DNA from 3 places in the Streptomyces incarnatus genome. Region 3 is predicted to be linked to each of the others. Evidence: riboswitches for the same ligand, from Rfam matches in the RefSeq annotation. Region 3 holds a riboswitch; each other region holds the start of a gene.

Region 1 (6,985 bases), 5.2 Mb from region 3:
ACATAGCCGACGTCGGCCTGGCGGGCGACGAGCCGGTAGGGCACGGTCTGGTGGGCGAGGGCGGTGACCAGCGGCTGCCCCTGGGGCGGGCGGGGCGTGATCGAGGGGCCCTTGACGCTGAAGTGGCGGCCCTCGAAGTCGATGTAGTGCAGCTTGTCCCGGTCGATGAAGCGGCCCGTCGCCGCGTCCCTGATCTCGGCGTCGTCCTCCCAGCTGTCCCAGAGCCGGCGCACCACTTCCACGTGGTCGGCGGCCTCGTCGAACAGGTCGGTGACGATGTCCTGGGCCGCCGGGCTGTCGTAGGCCTCGATCCGGCCGATGGTACGGCGGCCGAAGTGGGCCGCCTCGTTCGGCCGGGCGCTGATCTGCACCCGCAGGCCCGCGCGGCCGGTGCTGACGTAGTCGAGGGTGGCGATCGCCTTGGAGATGTGGAACGGCTCGGTGTGCGTGGCCACCACGGTCGGGACCAGGCCTATGTGCCGGGTGAGCGGGGCTACGCGGGAGGCGATGAGCACCGCGTCGAGCCGGCCGCGCACCTGGTCGGTGCGGTCGTCGGGGTCGAGGAAGTGCGAGGACTGCGGGCCGAGGCCGTCCTCGACGGTGACGAAGTCGATCAGGCCCCGTTCGGCCTCGGCGACCAGGTCGGCCCAGTAGCCGGCGGTGAACAGGTCCCGGGGGCGGGCGACCGGCTCGCGCCAGGACGCGGGATGCCAGCCGGTGCCGTCCAGGGCGACAGCAAGGTGCAGGGGAGAGGCGGGAGTTGAGGACACGGCGGTGCCTTCCTTGATGGCCGTAACGAGAACACCGGCTCGCGGGGCGGCAGGCGTCGGCGAGGGGCGAGCGCGGCAGGAAGCAGACCCGGGCCTTGCGGCCGGGAGGGAGGTCAGTGGCGACAGAGCGCGGCGGAGACGCGCTGGAGGTCTATGTGCGGCCGGGTGGTGAGCCGGAGGGAGCGGTACGGGTGCGGGGCGTGCGGGAGTACACGTGTCACGGCCGTCACCTCCGTCCGTCGGGCGGGGCGGGCCGGGTGAGCGACCGCCTCGCGGATCTCGTCACGACTCACAACGCGCGGCCGGCCGCGGTTGTTCCCGCTCCGAGGACCCCCATGTCGGTTTCCCCGCCCGGGACTTCCCCGCCTGCCTCCCCACCGCGGACCTGCCCGCTCGCCTCAGCACCGCGGACCCGCCCGCCTCCGCGCCGAAGACCTGCTCACGCGTTGCCGTGGCGTGTCCGGGCGACGGGGTCCAGGATCTCGGGGGCGTCGGCGGGCCCGGGCCGTACCGCCTCCGGGGGCGGGTTCGGCGCGCAGCGCGGTGTCGACCGGCTGCACGCCCTCTCCGCTGCCTTCGACCCGTCGGCCGTCGGACCCCCGGTCGGGGCTCGGTTCGGCCGGAACCGGGTGGGTCAGGAGTTGCTCAGCGGCAGCCCCGGCGGGTTGACCTCGGACTTGGCGACGGCCTCGTCGGAGAGGTTGTAGGCCTTGAGCCACTCGGCGTACTGACCGTTCTTGATCAGGTAGTTGACGGCGTCGGCGATGGGCCTGGCGAGGCCGCTGTCCTTCTTGGTGGTGGCGGCGATCAGACCCTGGAGACTCGCACCGGCGCCGGAGAACGTGCCCGCGCTGCGGGTCGGGTTCGGCGACTTGGCGGTCTGCGTGACGTGGTAGGCGACCCCGGGGTTCGCCGCGAAGTAGGCGTCGATCTTGCCGCCGGTCAGCGCCAGGTAGGTGGCGTTCTTGCTGGCGTAGTGCTTGACGGTGAGGTTCTTGCCCTCCTTCTTCAGCTTCGTCTGCCACTCCAGGAGGATCTTCTCCTGGTTGGTGCCGTTGTCGACGGCGACCGTCCTGCCCGCGAGGTTCTCGTAGCGGCCGTCGAAGTTCCAGGTGCTCTTCTTCAGCACCTCGAAGCCGACGTTGTCCTTGCGGTAGGAGGCGAAGTCGTACTTCTTCTTGCGTTCCTCGGTGTCGGTGATGTTGGCGAAGCCGACGTCGGCCTTGCCGCTGTCGATACCGACGAACATGTTCTCCCAGGTGGCGTTGGACACCTGGGGCCTGAGCCCGAGGACGGCCGCCACCAGGCGGCCGAAGTCGGGCTCCACGCCGGTGAGCGTCTTCTGGTCACCGCCGATGTAGGCGAGCGGCGGGAAACCGTCGGGCAGCGCACCCACCACGATCTTCAGGGTGCCGCTCTTGCGGACGGCAGCGGGCAGTTCCGCGCTGAGGGACTTGACCTCGGCCACCTTCAGCGTGGTCTGCCGGGCCGCGCCGTTGGACACCCTGCCCACGGTCACCGTACCGGCGCTGTCGGTCGTGGTCGCGGCGTCGCTGTCGCCACCGCAGGCGGCGAGCCCGCCGGCGAGGGAGGCGACGGCGGTCGCCGCGGTGATGCCGCGTATCAGGCTGCGTCGGGAGAGGTGGCTGTGCATGGCTGTCCTTTGTCGTTCGGTACTGCTCGGGGGAAATGCCGGGTGGAAAAACTCGGAGGGAAAAGCTCAGAGGAAAAACTCGGAGGAAGAAGAGGAAAAGGGAGTCAGAGGACCTTGGCGAGGAAGTCCCGGGTCCGCTCGTGCCGGGGCCGGTCCAGGACCTCCTCGGGCGGGCCCTGTTCGACGATCCGGCCGCCGTCGATGAAGACGATCCGGTCGGCGACCTCGCGGGCGAAGCCGATCTCGTGGGTGACGATGACCAGGGTGGTGCCGCTGGTGGCGAGGTCCTTGATGACAGCGAGCACCTCACCGACCGTCTCGGGGTCGAGCGCGGAGGTCGGCTCGTCGAAGAGGATGATGCCGGGGCGCAGCGCGAGGGCGCGGGCGATGGCGACCCGCTGCTGCTGTCCGCCGGAGAGCTGGCGGGGATAGGCGCCGGTACGGTCGCCGAGGCCGACCCGGGTGAGCAGTTCCCGGGCCAGGTCCAGCGCTTCGGGCTTGGCCAGCCTCCCGGTGGCGACGGGCGCGGCGGCGACGTTGTCGAGGACGGTCAGGTGCGGGAAGAGGTTGAAGTTCTGGAAGACGAAGCCGATCCGGCTGCGCTGGGCCAGGATGGCGCGCTCGCTGAGCTCCTTCAGCCGGCCGCCGCTGCCGCGTCGGACGCCGATCGGCTCGCCGCCGACGCTGACGTGGCCGATCTCGGGTTTCTCCAGGTGGTTGACGACCCGCAGCAGGGTGGACTTGCCGGAGCCGGAGGGGCCGATGACGACGGTGACCTCGCCGGGGCGCACGCTCAGGTCGATGCCGTCGAGCACCCGATGGGTGCCGTACCACTTGTGGACGTCGTGGACCTCCAGCGCGGCCGGGGTGGTCTGCACGGTGTCGGTGGCGGTCATACGGCGGCCTCCCTGCGCAGCCGGGCCCGGAACTCCCCGAGGCCGGCGCGGGCCTTCTGCAGCGGGGTCGGCGGCAGGGTGCGGGTGGCGCCCCGGGCGAAGTGCCGCTCGACGTAGAACTGGACGACGGACACCACGCTGGTGAGGATCAGGTACCAGGCGGTGGCGACGAGCAGCAGGGGCACGATGTCGCCGGGGTAGGTGCTGCCCATGGTCTGCACGGAGCCGAAGAGGTCGAGCAGCGAGACGTAGAACACCAGCGAGGTGCTCTTGATCAGGCCGATGAGCTGGTTGACGTAGTTCGGCGTGATCGACCTGAGGGCCTGCGGGAACACGATCCTGGCGAACTGGTAGCCCCTGGGCAGGCCGAGCGCGGCCGCCGCCTCGTGCTGGCCCTGGTCGACGGAGAGGAGGCCGCCGCGTACGACCTCCGCCGCGTACGCCGCCTCGTTGAGGCTGAGCCCGACCACGGCGACCGTCATGTCGGTGGCCAGCCTGGACTCGTCGAAGGTGACGAAGGCGGGGCCGAAGGGGACGCCGAGGCTCACCGTCTTGTACAGGGCCGAGAAGTTGTACAGGAAGATCAGGACGACGATGAGCGGCACCGAGCGGAACAGCCAGGTGTACGTCCAGCTCACGGCGCGCAGCACCGGGCTGCCGGACTGCCGGCCGAGAGCGAGCAGGATGCCGCCGAGGAGGCCGAAGGCCGCGCTGAGCGCGGCGACTTCGAGGGTGACGAGGAGCCCGTCGAGGACCGTGGGGCGCAGGAACCAGTAGCGGAAGCGGTCCCACTGGTAGAACGGGTTCGTGGCCAGTCCGTGCACGATCTGTGCGACGAGCACCAGGACGACGGCGGTGGCGATCCACCGGCCGGGCCGGCGCAGCGGCTGAACCCGCTGTGCGCTCAGCGGCTTTGACGGGGTGTCGGCGGGTGGCGCCTCGGCGAGGGAGACGGCGGCGCCTGGGACTTCACTCATGGCGGGCTCCGGCGGAGTCGGACACCCCGGCTGACGACGCTCGGCCGCGGGTACCGCCACGGCACTGCGGCACGGGGCGGCGCACGACAGCGCGCGGGAACCGGGGGCTGGGCGGGTGATGGCACACCGGCGGGGCGGTGGGCGTCAGGAACGCGGGGCTGGAGCAGCGACTGGCTGGAGCAGCCAGGGCTGGAGAAGCGGAGGCTGGGCAAGCGGAGGCTGGAGAAGCCAGGGCTGGAAGGAGACGTCAGCCCTGACAGCGGGCTGAGCCCGGCGCGGTACACAGTGCACTGTTGACGCGCAGCAGATCGACGGCGCGGTCGGCGACGAGGACCCTGGCGTACGACGGTACGCAGCCCTGGGGGCGGCTCGCGGCCGTCCTGGGAGCTGCGTACATGGCGTCACCTGTCACTGTTCCGGCCCCACGGGGCCCTCGCGCTTACCGAAAACGTCATTCCGGTCCGGTCGTCACCTGGGGCACCCCACCGCGATGCGAGGGTTGCCGGTCAGCCAGCCAGGGCTTGGTGCTGACGCTCATGACCGTTCTGAGCCGTAAGTAAGGCAGTCGTCCGTTCAAATGTCAACGGCTGTCCGCCCAGTGGACGCCGTCCGACCGCTTCTCACCTGCGGGAAGCGTCCTCGGCGCCCGCGACGTGGCCCGCCCAGTCCAGGATCTGGACGGCGGCGCCGGCGGCCTCGAGGCCCTGGCAACGGCCGTGGTGGCGGCGGGAGATGCCGTCGAGGTCGAGATGGCGGCCGAAGGCGAGGTGGGCGGCCAGGCGGCGGGCGTAGGCCCACAGGGCGCGGTGGCCGGCGATGCGGTGGACGGCGGCGGCGTCCAGGTGGCAGCGATGGACGGTGTCCAACTGCACCAGCGTGACCCACAGTTCGATGTCGGCGGCGGTGATCCGGTCGTCGACCAGGTACGCCTCCGCGGCCAGCCGGCTCTCCAGCCGACCCAGGGTGTCCAGGAGCACGTCCAGGGCGGCGGCCCGCTCGGCCGGGTCGGCGCCGGCCCGTCCGGCGCGCTGCGCGGCCTCCTCGATCCCTTCGGCGCACATCCGCTCGACGGCCTCGATCACGGACTCCTGACCGCACGGGTACAGGGCGGGGCGGTCCTCGCGCGGGAAGAAGCGGTCGAGGTCGCGCAGGATGTCGCGGGCCTGGGTGCTGACGATCCGTCCGGACCAGTCGTCGCTGAGCACGGGCGCGAGGGCCGGGCCGGTGTAGTGGTGGGCGCTCGCCTCGTACAGCGGCCGCAGCGCCGAGTGGCCGCCGCCGGGACAGTCCGGTACGGCGGGCAGGACCGTGACCGGACAACTGCCGTCCAGGCCGAGGAGGCTGTGCCCGACGGCGAGGCGGAGACCGTCCGGGCAGGCGGTCGAGAGATGGAGCCGGTAGCGGTGCGGCACGGCGTAGTGGCCGCTGCGCGCGTCCTGGCCGATCCGGCCCCGGAAGACGGGCGCGGCGCGGTGGACGGACGGGACGGCGGCGAGCGGAGTGATGGACATGCGTCTCCCCGGGTGATGGACGTACGGACGTGCGCGCCGGCGGGCGCGGGGCTCCGGCTCAGCGCTGGGGGCTGATCGCGCTGCAGACGCGCAGCAGATCGATGTGGCGGCGGGAGGTGAGCAGGGGTGCGCACAGCGGCGTACGGCCCGCGGGGCCGCTGCCGGTGTCGAGGCGCGTCATCATTCCCTACCTGTTCACTAGGATTCCCACCCTGGAGTGTCGATCCGGCACCGGGGGACGTCAAGGGGGCGTCCACGCCTGGGACGGGCATGGGAAATGGTGATGGGGACGGGAGTATCGGGACGAAGCTGTCCGGGCTCTCCTCGGAATTGGCGACATGTGACATAGTACTGCCGTGGCGAAGCGACTGACCTGCGATGTCGTGGTCGTCGGAGCCGGCATGGTGGGTGCGGCCTGTGCGCTGTACGCCGCGCGGTCCGGCCTCGACGTGCGGGTGGTGGACCGGGGTCCGGTGGCCGGCGGCACCACCGGCGCGGGCGAGGGCAACCTGCTCGTCTCCGACAAGGAACCGGGCCCCGAGCTCGGCCTCGCCCTGCTGTCCGCCCGGTTGTGGGGCCGGCTGGGCGACGAGCTGGGGGCGGCGGTCGAGTACGAACCCAAGGGCGGCCTGGTGGTCGCCTCCACCCCCGAGACCCTCGCCGCGCTGCACGCGTTCGCGGACGGACAGCGGGCCGCGGGAGTCGTGGCCGACCCGGTTGCGGCCACCCAACTTCCTTGCTTGGAACCGTATTTGACTCCAGGCCTGGCGGGCGGGGTGCACTATCCCCAGGACGCCCAGGTCATGCCCGCCCTCGCCGCCGCCCACCTGCTCCGCGCCTCCGGTGCCCGCCTGCACACGGGCTGGACCGTGACCGGGGTGCTGCGCTCGGCCGGCGGCACGGTGACCGGCGTCCGTACCGACCGGGGCGATCTGCACGCACCGGCGGTGGTGAACGCGGCCGGCACCTGGGGCGGTGGCCTCGCGGCGCTCGCCGGCGTCCGGCTGCCGGTGCTCCCCCGGCGCGGCTTCGTCCTCGTCACCGAGCCGCTGCCGCGGATGGTCCGGCACAAGGTGTACGCCGCGGACTACGTGGCCGACGTCGCGAGCGACTCGGCCGCCTTGCGCACCTCGCCGGTGGTGGAGGGCACGGCCGCCGGTCCTGTGCTGATCGGCGC
Region 2 (6,985 bases), 1.5 Mb from region 3:
CTCGTCACCCTCGAGCTCCAGCTTCTCGAAGACCTGGGAGGCCTGCAGCAGGGCCACGCCACCACCGGCGACGATGCCCTCCTCGACGGCCGCCTTGGCGTTGCGGACGGCGTCCTCGATGCGGTGCTTGCGCTCCTTGAGCTCCACCTCGGTGGCGGCACCGGCCTTGATGACCGCGACACCGCCGGCGAGCTTCGCCAGGCGCTCCTGCAGCTTCTCGCGGTCGTAGTCGGAGTCGCTGTTCTCGATCTCGGCGCGGATCTGGTTCACGCGGCCGTTGACCTGCTCGGAGGAGCCGGCACCGTCGACGATGGTGGTCTCGTCCTTGGTGATGACGACCTTGCGGGCGCGGCCCAGGAGGTCCAGGGTCGCGTTCTCCAGCTTGAGGCCGACCTCCTCGGAGATGACCTCGCCGCCCGTGAGGATGGCGATGTCGCCGAGCATGGCCTTGCGGCGGTCACCGAAGCCCGGGGCCTTGACGGCGACGGACTTGAAGGTGCCGCGGATCTTGTTGACGACCAGGGTCGACAGGGCCTCGCCCTCGACGTCCTCGGCGATGATCAGCAGCGGCTTGCCCGACTGCATGACCTTCTCCAGCAGCGGGAGCAGGTCCTTGACCGAGGAGATCTTGGAGTTGGCGATGAGGATGTACGGGTCCTCCAGCACCGCCTCCATGCGCTCCATGTCGGTCGCGAAGTAGGCGGAGATGTAGCCCTTGTCGAAGCGCATGCCCTCGGTGAGCTCGAGCTCCAGGCCGAAGGTGTTGCTCTCCTCGACGGTGATGACGCCTTCCTTGCCGACCTTGTCCATGGCCTCGGCGATCAGCTCGCCGATCTGGGTGTCGGCGGCGGAGATGGACGCGGTGGAGGCGATCTGCTCCTTGGTCTCGACGTCCTTCGCCTGCTCCAGCAGGGCGGCGGAGACGGCCTCGACGGCCTTCTCGATACCGCGCTTCAGGGCCATCGGGTTGGCGCCGGCGGCGACGTTGCGCAGGCCCTCCTTGACCAGGGCCTGGGCGAGCACGGTCGCGGTGGTCGTACCGTCACCGGCGACGTCGTCCGTCTTCTTGGCGACTTCCTTGACCAGCTCGGCGCCGATCTTCTCGTACGGGTCCTCGAGCTCGATCTCCTTGGCGATGGAGACACCATCGTTGGTGATCGTGGGGGCGCCCCACTTCTTCTCGAGGACGACGTTGCGACCCTTGGGGCCGAGCGTCACCTTCACGGCGTCCGCGAGCTGGTTCATGCCGCGCTCGAGGCCGCGCCGCGCCTCCTCGTCGAACGCGATGATCTTGGCCATGTGAAGTGGTCCCTCCAGGACTGGGGGTGATTCCTTCGGACCGCGCCCGCGCCCGCGACGGACGGCTCGCCGGCCCGTGGTTCCTTGCCCCACTTGGCCTGCGGGCCTCACCGACCCGGTCCTTCTTTGTCACTCTCACCTTCAGAGTGCTAACGCCAATGATTAGCACTCGGCCTGGTCGAGTGCAAGCGGCTCAGCCGGATCAGCCTGGGGCGAACGGGGCAGCCCGGACACGGCGAAGGGCCCGCACCCTGTGCGAGGTGCGGGCCCTTCGTGCAAGAAACGTTCAGGCGGTGACGCGAACCATGTCGGCCTGCGGACCCTTCTGGCCCTGCGAGATCTCGAACTCGACCCGCTGGCCCTCTTCCAGGGTGCGGTAGCCGTCCATCTGAATCGCGCTGTAGTGGACGAAGACGTCCGCACCACCGTCGACCGCGATGAAGCCGTACCCCTTCTCCGCGTTGAACCACTTGACGGTGCCCTGAGCCATGCCTAACTCCCCTATTACTGGCCCTTGCACAGATCCGCACTTCGCGGATCCGGGTCAGACCTCACCCCCCATCGGACGGGGGCGTGCGCCGGAACGCGTCGACCGCGGCTGAATGTATCTGTCCAACTGCCGTCTGCAACAGGTCAATCGGACGAGAATTCTGGACGGGAACGGTCCGGAATGTGGTGAGAATTCAGCAGACTTCGGGGCAAGTCGGGCTACACAAACCACCACAAAAGCCGCATAAGGCCCGCGTATTTTGGCTGCTTCTCATCGGGTGTGCGGCATGAATTCAGGGCCCCCGACCGGTCCGGCCGAGAGCGCGTTCCCCAACTCTACCGCGCTCAATCACACAGAATTGCCCCCTCCGCTTCTCTCACGGAGGAGGCAATTCGATGAACAATGCGTAACTGAAGTTACCTAAGGTAACGATCAGCCGCCCGCGACGGCCGGAATGATGGACACGCCGGCGCCGTCCGGGGTGGCGGTGTCCAGGCCCTGCTCGAAGCGCACGTCGTCGTCGTTGACGTAGACGTTGACGAACCGGCGCAGCTTGCCCTGGTCGTCCAGCACCCGCGCGGCGATCCCGGTGTGGTTCTTCTCCAGATCGGCGATGACCTCGGCGAGGGTCGCGCCCTCGGCGCTGACCTCCGCCTGGCCACCGGTGTAGGTGCGCAGGATGGTGGGGATGCGAACGGTCACGCTCATGCGAGGCCAGCCTCTCGGAAGGAGTCCAGGGTCGGTCGGATGGTGGCGGTGAGGCCGGTCCCGGCCACCGCGTCCAGGGTCTTCAGGCCGTCGCCGGTGTTGAGGACCACCGTGGTCCTCGCCGGGTCCAGGACGCCGTCCTTGAGCAGCTTGCGGGTGACGCCGACGGTCACGCCGCCCGCCGTCTCCGCGAAGATGCCCTCGGTGCGGGCCAGCAGCTTGATGGCGTCGACGACCTCCTCGTCCGTCACGTCCTCCACGGCACCGCCGGTGCGGCGGGCGATGTCCAGGACGTACGGCCCGTCGGCCGGGTTGCCGATGGCCAGGGACTTGGCGATGGTGTTCGGCTTCTGCGGCCGTACGACGTCGTGACCGGCCTTGAAGGCGGTCGACACCGGCGAGCAGCCCTCGGCCTGGGCGCCGAAGATCTTGTACGGCTTGTCCTCGACGAGCCCCAGCTTGATCAGCTCCTGCAGACCCTTGTCGATCTTCGTGAGCTGGGAGCCGGAGGCGATCGGGACCACGATCTGGTCGGGCAGCCGCCAGCCGAGCTGCTCGCAGATCTCGTACGCCAGCGTCTTGGAGCCCTCCGCGTAGTACGGCCGCAGGTTGACGTTGACGAAGCCCCAGCCCTCGCCGGCCGGGTCGCCGATCAGCTCCGAGCAGAAGCGGTTCACGTCGTCGTAGTTGCCCTCGATCCCGACGAGCTCGCCGCCGTAGACCGCGGCCATGACGACCTTGCCCTGCTCCAGGTCGTGCGGGATGAACACGCACGAGCGGAAGCCGGCCCGGGCGGCGGCGGCGCCGACGGCACCGGCGAGGTTGCCGGTGGAGGAGCAGGACAGGGTGGTGAAGCCGAAGGCGCGGGCGGCCTCCAGGGCCTGGGCGACCACGCGGTCCTTGAAGGAGTGGGTCGGGTTGCCGGAGTCGTCCTTGACGAACAGCCCGCCGGTGACGCCGAGTTCGGCGGCGAGGTTGTCGGCCTTGACGAGCTTGGTCCAGCCCGGGTTCAGGTTCGGCTTGTCGGTCACGTCGGCCGGGACCGGGAGCAGCGGCGCGTACCGCCAGATGTTGGCGGGGCCGGCCTCGATGCGGCGGCGCAGCTCCTCGGTGTCGTAGGCGGAGAAGTCGTAGGCGATCTCCAGCGGGCCGAAACACTCCTCGCAGGCGAACACCGGGCCGAGCGGAACACGGTGACCGCACTCGCGACAGCTCAGGGCCGCGGCGGGACCGAGGTCGACGGTGGAATCGGTGGAGCTTGCAACTGTCTGCACAGCCATGGAGGCGAGGCCCTTTCTCCTCATCTTCCTCACGACGCACCTCGCCGTGAGACGGATTTGGCACCTTCCCTGGCCTGGAGCCTCGCGGAGACGAGTTCGGCTCAGGGGGGTTGCCGGGGCTTCATCGGGCCGTGTCCCTCTGCCCCTCTGGATGAGCGGTATGCAGTTGTGGGCGCGCGGTCGACCCCGACATGCGATGGTCACCGGCGTTGTTCAAGACTGTAACCGAAGGCCAGGACAGTTGAGATAGTCGTCCGAACCGCGAGACACGTGAGGAGCCGCTGACTGTGCTGGAAGAAGTCGAGCGCTGGCTGGCCACCCGCTCCTGGTCGGTGACCGATCGCCCGCTGCACAAGATCCTCGCGGCCAAGCAGCGCACGGGCCAGTCGGTCTCCGTCGTGCTGCCCGCGCTCAACGAGGAGGAGACGGTCGGCGACATCGTCGCGGTCATCCGCCACGACCTCGTGGAGCAGGTGCCGCTCGTCGACGAGATCGTGGTGGTCGACTCCGGCTCCACCGACCGTACCTCCGCGGTCGCCGCCGCCGCGGGCGCGCGGGTCGTGCACCGGGACGAGATCCTGCCCCGCATCCCCGCCGTCCCCGGAAAGGGTGAGGTGCTGTGGCGCTCGCTCCTGGTCACCACCGGGGACATCGTCTGTTTCGTCGACGCCGACCTGCGCGACTTCTCCTCCGACTTCGTCTCCGGGATCGTCGGCCCGCTGCTCACCGAGCCGGGCGTGGACCTGGTCAAGGCGATGTACGACCGCCCGCTCGCCGCGGAGTTCGATGCGCTCGCCCCCGGCAGGACGGCCGGCCAGGGCGGCCGGGTCACCGAGCTGATGGCCCGCCCGCTGCTGAACATGCACTGGCCGCAGCTGGCCGGATTCGTGCAGCCGCTGGGCGGCGAGTACGCGGCCCGGCGCAGCCTGCTGGAACAGCTCCCCTTCCCGGTCGGGTACGGCGTGGAGCTGGGCATGCTGGTGGACGCCCTGCACCTGGTGGGCCTCGACGCGCTGGGGCAGGTCGACGTGGGCGTGCGCAAGCACCGCCACCAGGACGGGCAGGCGCTCGGCCGGATGGCCGCGGCGATCTACCGCACCGCCCAGCTGAGGCTGGCCCGCGGCCATCTGATCCGGCCCGCCCTCACCCAGTTCGAGCGCGGCGAGGACGGCTTCGAGCCGCGCACCTACTCGGTCGACACCGAGGAACGACCACCCATGGTGGAGATCGCCGAGTACGCCGAGCGCCGGGTGGCCTGAGTTCGTATACGGCGGTGACACGAGGCGTGGCCGTACGTTTGAGCGTTTCCGGGCCGGGCTAGGTTGAGGACCATGGCTTCCACGCAGGGTGCTGCCGAGAGGGCTCGGGTGCTGGTCGCGTCCAACCGCGGGCCGGTGTCGTACACGGTGGACGAGGACGGCTCGCCGCGCGCCAAGCGGGGCGGCGGCGGGCTGGTCTCGGGACTGTCGGCCATCGGGCCGGACGCGGACTCGCTGTGGGTGTGCGCGGCGCTCGGCGACGGGGACCGGGAGGCGGTACGGCGCGCGGGCGGCGGGCCGCTGCCGGACGAGGACACCGGCGGGCAGCGGGTGCGGATGCTGGACATCGACGCGCAGGTGCACGCCGACGCCTACAACGGGATCGCCAACTCGGTGCTGTGGTTCGTGCACCACATGCTGTACCAGACCCCGCTGGAACCGGTCTTCGACGCGGAGTTCCGGCGGCAGTGGGCGTCGTACGAGGCCTACAACCGGGCGTTCGCCGAGGCGCTGGCCGGGGCGGCGGCCGAGGGGGCGGCGGTGCTGGTGCAGGACTACCACCTGTGCCTGGTGCCCGGCATGCTCCGCGAGCTCCGGCCCGACCTGCGGATCGGGCACTTCTCCCACACCCCGTGGGCGCCCCCCGAGTACTTCGGGCTGCTCCCGGGGGACATCCGCGAGCAGCTGCTGGCGGGCATGCTCGGGGCGGACCGGGTGGCGTTCCTGACCAGGCGGTGGGCGAACGCGTTCACGGAGTGCTGTCAGGCGGTACTGGGCCCCGGGGCTCCGGCCGTGCGGGTCGGAGTGCACGGGCTTGGCGCCGACGCCGACTTCCTGCGCAAGCGGGCCCACGAGCCCGATGTGGACGAGCGGCTGGCGGCGCTGCGCGCGGAGATCGGCGAAGGCCGCAGGAGCATCGTGCGCGTCGACCGCACCGAGCTGTCGAAGAACATCGTGCGCGGCCTGCTGGCGTACCGGCAGCTGCTGGACGACCACCCCGAGTGGCGTGAACGGGTGGTGCATCTCGCGTTCGCGTACCCCTCCCGCCAGGACCTCGCCGTGTACCGCGACTACACCGCCGAGGTGCAGCGGGTGGCGCAGGAGATCAACTCGGTCTACGGCACGCCCGGCTGGACCCCGGTCGTGCTGCACGTCAAGGACGACTTCGCGCGCTCCCTGGCCGCGTACCGGCTCGCCGACGTGGCGCTGGTCAACCCCATCCGGGACGGCATGAACCTGGTCGCCAAGGAGGTGCCGGTGGTCTCCGACCAGGGCTGTGCGCTGGTGCTGTCCCGGGAGGCCGGGGCGTACGAGGAGCTGGGCGCCCACGCGTTCCCGGTGAACCCCTACGACGTGCTGGAGACCGCGCGGGCCCTGCACGCGGCGCTGTCCCTGCCGCCGGAGGAGCGGGCGGACCGCACCAAGCGGCTGGCGGCGGCGGCCACCGCGCTTCCCCCGGCCCAGTGGTTCCTGGACCAGCTGCGGGCGCTCGAGGACCTTCAGCCCAGCTGATCCGCGAGGGCCCCCAGCAGGCGTACGACACCGGCGGGGCCGTCGACCACCACGTCCGCGCGGTCCAGCGATTCCGTCATCTACGGACGACCCGAGCGCGCCCCTGTGTTCTGAAGCCCAGGGCGTGCCGGTAGATCTCCGGCAGGCGGTACCGGCCATCCGTGTCCCGGGCCAGCGCGCCGGCTTCTTGTAGTACCGCGATGCCGGTGGCATCCAGTCCGACGTCCTCCGCGCTGAAGGGCATCAGTACGTCACTGGCGTACTGGCCCAGTCCCCGCAGCAGGTCGCCGAGCCGCTTGTTCTCCTGACCGATCTCCCTGACCTTCTCCGAGCTGCACTGGGCAAGTGCGTTGCGCATGGCAGTCGGGACAAGGAGTCGGTCCTTCTGCTCATCGCCGGCAGACAGGCCTGCGGCTTCTCTGAGGAACCGCACCACA
Region 3 (6,985 bases):
ATCACCGGCGACAAGCGCGAGCACCACATCCTGGACCGCCCGCGCAACGCCCCGACGCGTACGGCCTTCGGTGTCGCCTGGGTGACGATCTACATGATCACCCTGGTCGGCGGTGGCAACGACCTGTGGGCCACCCACTTCCACCTGTCGATCAACGCGGTCACCTGGTTCGTCCGGATCGGGTTCTTCGTCGGGCCGGTCATCGCGTTCATCGTCACCAAGCGGATCTGCCTGGGTCTGCAGCGCCGCGACCGCGACAAGGTGCTGCACGGTCGCGAGACCGGCATCATCAAGCGGCTGCCGCACGGTGAGTTCATCGAGGTGCACGAGCCGCTCAGCCAGGAGCAGCTGCACACCCTCACGGCCCACCACCAGTACCAGCCGGCCGAGATCGGCCCGACGGTCGACGAGAACGGCGTCGAGCGCAAGGTGCCGGCCTCGGAGAAGCTCCGGGTGAAGCTGTCCAACGCCTACTACGGCGAGGACAACCAGATCCCGAAGCCGTCCGTCGAGGAGTACAAGGAGATCACGAGCGGCCACGGCCACCACTGATCCCGCGTCGCCACGCCACGCCGAAGGGCCCCGTCCGGGTTACGGACGGGGCCCTTCGCCGTGTGCGGGGGTCGATAGGCTGGGATCGGACCATTGATGTTGTGTACGACACCCCAGGAGCGGCTTATGAGCGCTGTGACCCCCGCTGGAGGCGACACCGCGGCGGGCCGTTCCTGGCCCGAGGTACTGAACGCCCTGCTGGAGGGCCGCGACCAGAGCGCGGACGCCACGGCATGGGCGATGGACCGGATCATGCGCGGGGAGGCGACCGACGCGCAGATCGCGGGATTCGCCGTGGCCCTGCGGGCCAAGGGCGAGACGGTGGAGGAGATCACCGGGCTCGTCCGCGCGATGTACGACCACGCGAACGTCATCGAGGTGCCGGGGCGGACCGTCGACATCGTCGGCACCGGCGGCGACGGCGCCAAGACGGTGAACATCTCCACGATGTCCTCGATCGTGGTCGCCGGCACCGGCGCGAGGGTCGTCAAGCACGGCAACCGGGCCGCGTCCTCGGCGTCGGGCGCCTCGGACGTGCTGGAGAAGCTGGGCGTCAATCTGAACCTGTCGCTGGAGCGGGTCCCGCAGGTCGCCGAGGAGGCCGGGATCACCTTCTGCTTCGCGGTGAAGTTCCACCCGGCGCTGCGTCATGTGGCCGCCGCCCGTGGCCAGTTGGGCATCCGTACGACCTTCAACGTGCTGGGTCCGCTGACCAATCCGGCGAAGGTCCGGGCCCAGGCCGTCGGTGTGGCGGATCTCCGGATGGCCCCGATCGTGGCCGGCGTCCTCGCCGAGCGCGGCAACTCCTCCCTGGTCTTCCGCGGCGACGACGGCCTGGACGAGCTGACCACGACGGCCACCTCCCACGTCTGGATCGTCCGGGACGGCAAGGTCACCGAGGAGACCTTCGACCCGAGGGACGTCGGCATCGACCTCGTCCCGGTGGAGGCCCTGCGCGGCGCGGACGCGTCGTACAACGCGGAGGTCGCCCGCCGCCTGCTCGATGGTGAGACCGGGGCCGTACGGGACGCCGTGCTGCTGAACTCCGCGGCGGCCCTCGTCGCCCTGGACCCGACGGACGCCCCGCTCGCCGACCAGCTCCGCGCGGGCATGGCCAAGGCCGCCGAGTCCATCGACTCCGGCGCGGCGAAGCGGACGCTGGAGCGCTGGGTGGCGGCGAGCAACGCCTAGCGGAAACCGGCGGTCGTCCCGCGATCCGGACACGGGTTGCGGGACGACGATCTCTTCCCGTACGTTCCTGTACCAGGTCATGAGTGACAGTCATGAGGCCCCGGCCGGCTGTCCGGCAACCCTCCGTCCGTGGCGGGGTGCCCCGGGTGAAGACCAGGCCGTAGGCAGCGAGGTCTACGGCAAGCGCGGACCCCTCGCGCGCTGCTGAGAGCGCGGGACCAGGGGTCCTGGTCGTTCGAGGGAGCCTTCCGTGAGCAAGCGAATGCGATAGGGCCGCAGAGCCCCGCCTCCGCACACCCCTTTTCTCTTCTTCCCGTACGCCTCTTCGCGTACGTCCTCACGGGAGTTCCCCATGTCTGTCTTCACCGCTGCCGCCGACCAGTCCGTTTGCTCCCCGCTGCCCGTTCTGGGCCGGGATGTCACCGTCCCGCTCGTCACCGGCGGCGAGGTCACCTACGCGGCCCTCGACTACGCGGCCAGTGCCCCCGCCCTGCAGCGCGTCTGGGACGACGTGGCCGCCTACGCGCCGTACTACGGCAGCGTCCACCGCGGCGCCGGCTACCTCTCCCAGCTCTCCACCGACCTGTTCGAGAACGCCCGCAGGACGGTCGCCGAGTTCCTCGGCTGCCGCGCCGAGGACCAGGTGGTCTTCACCCGGTCCACCACCGACTCCCTGAACCTGCTGGCCCGCGCCCTCCCCGCCGACTGCCAGGTCTTCGTCTTCGAGACCGAGCACCACGCCTCCCTGCTGCCCTGGCAGGACGCGAAGGTCACCTACCTCGACGCCCCGCGCACCCCGCAGCAGGCCGTCACGACCCTGGAGCGGGCCCTCGCCGGCCGTGACCCCTACGGCCCGGCCCTGGTCTGCGTCACCGGCGCCTCCAATGTCACCGGCGAGCTGTGGCCGGTGCGCGAACTGGCCGCGGCGGCGCACGCGCACGGCGCCCGGATCGTCCTGGACGCCGCCCAGCTGGCCCCCCACCACCCCGTGTCCGTCCGTGACCTGGACGTCGACTGGGTCGCCTTCTCGGGGCACAAGCTGTACGCCCCCTTCGGCTCCGGTGTCCTGGCCGGCCGCGCCGACTGGCTGCGCGCCGCCGAGCCGTACCTCGCGGGCGGCGGCGCCAGCCGCAAGGTGACCCGGCGTCAGGACGGCGGTGTGGACGTGGAGTGGCACGAGAGCGCCGCGCGGCACGAGGCGGGCTCGCCCAATGTGATCGGCGCCTACTCCATCGCGGCGGCCTGCAAGGCGCTGACCGAGGCCGGCTGGGACACCCTGGTGGCCCGGGAGCAGCACCTCATCCGCGGGGTCCGCGCGGGCCTGGCCGAGGTCCCGCAGGTCAGGATCCTCTCCCTCTTCGGCGACGACGCCCCCCGGGTCGGCGTGATCTCCTTCGTCGTCGAGGGCTGGAACAGCTCCCACTTCGCCGCCGCCCTGTCCGCCGAGTACGGCATCGGCGTCCGCGACGGCCTCTTCTGCGCCCACCCCCTGGTCCGCACCCTCCTCGGCACCGACCCGCAGACCCAGGGCGAGTGCGGCGCCCCCGAGGCCGCACCGGGCGAGAAGTCCCTCAACGCCATCCGCGTGAGCTTCGGCGCGGGCACCCCCGACGAGCACGTGGAGCGTTTCGTGACGGCGGTGAAGGAACTGGTCACCGAGGGTGCCAAGTGGACGTACCGCACGGAGGACGGCCGCTGCGTCCCGGCGGTGTGATCAGCGCCCCGAAGAGGCGCGGGGCTGTATCGATATGCGGCTCCGCCGCGTGGGCGCGACCAGCCACCACGGCCGCCGCACCCGCAATGCGACCCGCGCCCCGCAGACGCCTGGGCGATCTTCAAACGATCAGTTGTCCAGGCCGATCGAGAACGCCGCCTCCAGGTCGTGCTGGGAGTAGGTGCGGAAGGCGACGTGCGTGTCCGTGGCCTCCACACCGGGGATCTTGCTGATCCGCCCGGGGATGACATCGGCCAGATCCTCGTGCTGCCGCACCCGGACCATCGCGATCAAGTCATACGTACCGGTGACGGAGAAGACCTCGCTGACCGACTCCAGCGAAGCGATCTGCTCCGCGATCTCGGGGATCCGGTCCACGCTGGTCTTGATCAGGACGATCGCGGTGATCACGGCTGGTTCTCTCCCTCGGGGGCCTGAGCAGGGGCGGCTTTCACTCTAGTCGCACGGCCGTAGCGCACCCACGCGTAGCAGAAGCCCAGCGCGAATCCCACCAGGTGCGCCAGATACGCCACCCCCGGCCCCTGCGCGGAGCGCCCCGCGGCCGCCCACTGCAGCGCCGCCCAGAACGGCAGCACGACCCACGCCGGGAACCGCACGGGCAGGAAGAACAGGAACGGCAGAAGACTGGTCACACGGGCGCGGGGGAACAGGTAGAGGAACGCCCCGAGGATCGCCGAGATCGCCCCGGACGCGCCCACCAGCGACTGCTCGGAGGCGTCGTTGGCGGCCGCGTACCCCAGCAGGGCGAGATAGCCGCAGCCGACGTAGAAGAGGGTGAACTCGACCCGGCCCATCCGTTCCTCGGTCATCGCGCCGAAGACGAAGAGGAAGAGCATGTTGCCGAGCAGATGCACCCAGCTGCCGTGCACGAACAGGGCCGTGGCGGGGGTCAGGGCCGCGCGTACCGGCCTGGCGAACAGCTCGGCCGGTACCACGCCCCAGCGGTGGAAGTACGCCCGCTGCGCGGCGAGCAGGGCGTTCCCCGAGCCGTATCCCGGGGTGAGCCCCGAGGCCGGGCCCAGGACGAAGAGCAGGCAGCACAGGGCGATGAGGCCGTACGTCATGGGTGCTGATGTGCTGCGGACCGCTCTGAACGCCCTGCCGGCCGCCGTGCTCCACTCGCTGATCATGAATACAGAGCATGGCGTAACGGGACACAAGCTGACAGACCGCCTCGCCGCCGTGGACGGACCAGCGGCGAGTCGCCACCAGGCCGTAGGGTTACGGCCACACGCGTCGGCCGGCGGCGCGCGAGCGAGCACGAGCCGGTACGAGCCGGTCGAGCCCGTACGAGCCCGGAACGAGAAGGAAGCGGACAGCCACGATGACGGTTCCCCTGCCGACCGCCACCACCCGATGGCGCTGCACCCTGTGCGGCAACCTGACCCGGTTCGACGTGACGCGCTCCTCGAAGGTCGTCGAGTACGTCCACCTCGATCTGGCCGGCGAGCCGACCGTGGAGGAGCGCGAGGTGGTCAGTGAGACCATCGAATCGGTGCGGTGCCGCTGGTGCAACGCGGTGGACCAGGTGGAACTCGTGGACAGGCCGGGCGCCGGCTCCTGAGCGGAGCGGCCCCGAAGAAGTCGAAGTAGTGGGGTGTGACGGATGGTGGAGACCACAGGCGGGGGGCCGGGCGACGGCACCGCCGAGGTGCTTGACCGTCCGCTGCCCGACGGGGTGCGACGCAGGGTCGTCCAGATCGTCTCGGACGGCTTCGGCGGGCTGACCATGACGGAACTGCCCGCCCAGCTCAGGCAGTACGCCCGGTTCACCCCCAGCCGCCGGGCCAAGTTCGCCGGCAACGCGATGGCGGCGGCGCTGGAGACCGATGCGCTGTTCCGGCAGCGGATCGGGGAGAAGTTCAGAGAGGCGCAGCCGGAACTCGCCGGCGCCCTCGACTCCGGCTCGCCGCTCCCGGCCGCGGACCCGCTCGACGTGGCGGCCGCGGCCTACGTGCTGCGCCCGGCGGGCTGGGTGAAGCTGGTCACCGCGGCCGGCGAGGAGGTCCAGCGCGCGGACGCCGAGCGCGCCGACGAGGAGAGCCGGGCCGAGCTGGAGCGGCTGCGCGCCGAGCTGGCCCAGGCCCGCGAGCAGACCCGTGCCGAGACCGAACGGCTGCGTGCGGAGCTGGAGTCGGCGAAGAAGGAGGCGGAGTCGCTGCACCGCAAGCTCCGGGCCGCCCTCAGCGACGTCAAGCGGGGCGAGGCCGCCCTGCGCAAGGCCCAGGGCGAGATGGACGCCGTACGGGCCGAGGCGCACCGGCAGGTGTCGGCCGCCGAGAGCGAGTCGCGCCGGCTCAAGGCCCGCCTCGGCGAGGCGGAGGCCGCGCTGGAGGCCACCCGCCGCGCCGCCCGCGAGGGCCGCAGCGTGGAGGACATGCGGGTACGGCTGCTGCTCGACACCCTGCTGGAGGCGACCCAGGGCCTCAGGCGCGAACTCGCCCTGCCGCCCGTGTCCGTGCGGCCCGCCGAGACCGTGGACGCCGTCGAACCGGGACGCATGACCCCGAAGGACATCGCGGCGCGGGCCCTGTCGGAGAACGACCCGGCCATTCTCGACCAGTTGCTGGCGCTGCCGCAGGCGCATCTGGTGGTCGACGGCTACAACGTCACCAAGACCGGCTATCCGCAGATGCCGCTGGAGAAGCAGCGGCTCAGGCTCCTCGGTCAGCTCTCCGCGCTCGCCGCGCAGACCGGCGCCGAGGTGACCTGTGTCTTCGACGGCGCCGAACTGGCCGCCCCGGTGCTGCTCGCGCCGCCGCGCGGGGTCCGGGTGCTGTTCTCCAAGCCGGGCGTCACGGCCGACGAGCTGATCCGCCAGCTGGTGCGCGCGGAGCCGCCGGGCCGCCCGGTCATCGTCGCCTCCACCGACCGCGAGGTGGCCGACGGGGTCGCGAAGGCAGGTGCCCGTCCCGTCGCCTCTGCGGTGCTTCTCAAGCGACTGTCCTGAAGGCCCAACGGGCATATGCAATGCCCGAATTGGCCGTATCGTCACGCAACGTAGTGTCGATCGCGCATCACGGCACGTGAGTTCTGTGCAAAGAATGCATTGCGTGATGGGATTTTCTGGTGAGAGGATTTGAACTGATCACAACTGGGTCACTAGGGTCTGGGCTCGAACCTCCGAACGGGTGATCATTTCACTCACTCACTCACGAGAAGGAGTTCGTCCTCCGTGGCGTCCCACCGTCGACCCAAGCAGCAGAGTCGCGCCCGCGTGACCGTGCTGACCACCGCAGCCGCCGCAGCCGTCGTCCTGAGCGCGAACGCCGCCAACGCCGCGCCGAGCCAGAAGCTCTCCAAGGACCAGGTCAAGGCCAAGGTCGACGAGCTCTACCAGCAGGCGGAGCAGGCCTCCGAGAAGTTCGACGGGGCCAAGGCCAAGCAGCAGAAGCTGCAGAAGGAAATATCCACCATCCAGGACAACGTCGCGCGGGGTCAGCAGGACCTCAACAAGCTGCGCGACGGCCTGGGTTCGCTGGCCACCTCGCAGTACCGCTCGGGCGG

What was found. Region 3 has a riboswitch for S-adenosylmethionine ahead of ABB07_RS28055 (aminotransferase class V-fold PLP-dependent enzyme). Riboswitches for the same ligand answer to the same signal wherever they lie in the genome.
Region 1: it holds a riboswitch for S-adenosylmethionine, as region 3 does, so the genes downstream of both, ABB07_RS04580 (amino acid ABC transporter permease) here and ABB07_RS28055 (aminotransferase class V-fold PLP-dependent enzyme) in region 3, are expected to answer to the same signal.
Region 2: it holds a riboswitch for S-adenosylmethionine, as region 3 does, so the genes downstream of both, thrC (threonine synthase) here and ABB07_RS28055 (aminotransferase class V-fold PLP-dependent enzyme) in region 3, are expected to answer to the same signal.

Annotation. Positions count from the first base shown of each region.
Region 1 is NZ_CP011497.1:1,043,645-1,050,629, forward strand. It holds gene ABB07_RS04560 (LLM class flavin-dependent oxidoreductase) at 1-770, opposite strand, end outside; gene ABB07_RS41715 (putative leader peptide) at 884-991, opposite strand; gene ABB07_RS04570 (transporter substrate-binding domain-containing protein) at 1,405-2,424, opposite strand; gene ABB07_RS04575 (amino acid ABC transporter ATP-binding protein) at 2,529-3,320, opposite strand; gene ABB07_RS04580 (amino acid ABC transporter permease) at 3,317-4,297, opposite strand; SAM riboswitch class IV at 4,728-4,839, opposite strand; gene ABB07_RS04585 (glutathione S-transferase C-terminal domain-containing protein) at 4,918-5,808, opposite strand; gene ABB07_RS41475 (putative leader peptide) at 5,867-5,992, opposite strand; gene ABB07_RS04590 (NAD(P)/FAD-dependent oxidoreductase) at 6,165-6,985, shown strand, end outside.
Region 2 is NZ_CP011497.1:4,700,370-4,707,354, reverse strand. It holds gene groL (chaperonin GroEL) at 1-1,299, opposite strand, end outside; gene ABB07_RS21195 (cold-shock protein) at 1,586-1,789, opposite strand; gene ABB07_RS21190 (MoaD/ThiS family protein) at 2,222-2,497, opposite strand; gene thrC (threonine synthase) at 2,494-3,777, opposite strand; SAM riboswitch class I at 3,795-3,935, opposite strand; gene ABB07_RS21180 (glucosyl-3-phosphoglycerate synthase) at 4,065-5,036, shown strand; gene ABB07_RS21175 (alpha,alpha-trehalose-phosphate synthase (UDP-forming)) at 5,109-6,548, shown strand; gene ABB07_RS21165 (KGGVGR-motif variant AAA ATPase) at 6,625-6,985, opposite strand, start outside.
Region 3 is NZ_CP011497.1:6,209,242-6,216,226, forward strand. It holds gene qcrB (cytochrome bc1 complex cytochrome b subunit) at 1-552, shown strand, start outside; gene trpD (anthranilate phosphoribosyltransferase) at 679-1,743, shown strand; SAM riboswitch class IV at 1,819-1,935, shown strand; gene ABB07_RS28055 (aminotransferase class V-fold PLP-dependent enzyme) at 2,096-3,457, shown strand; gene ABB07_RS28060 (Lrp/AsnC family transcriptional regulator) at 3,587-3,868, opposite strand; gene ABB07_RS28065 (rhomboid family intramembrane serine protease) at 3,865-4,608, opposite strand; gene ABB07_RS28070 (hypothetical protein) at 4,803-5,042, shown strand; gene ABB07_RS28075 (NYN domain-containing protein) at 5,085-6,428, shown strand; gene ABB07_RS28080 (C40 family peptidase) at 6,654-6,985, shown strand, end outside.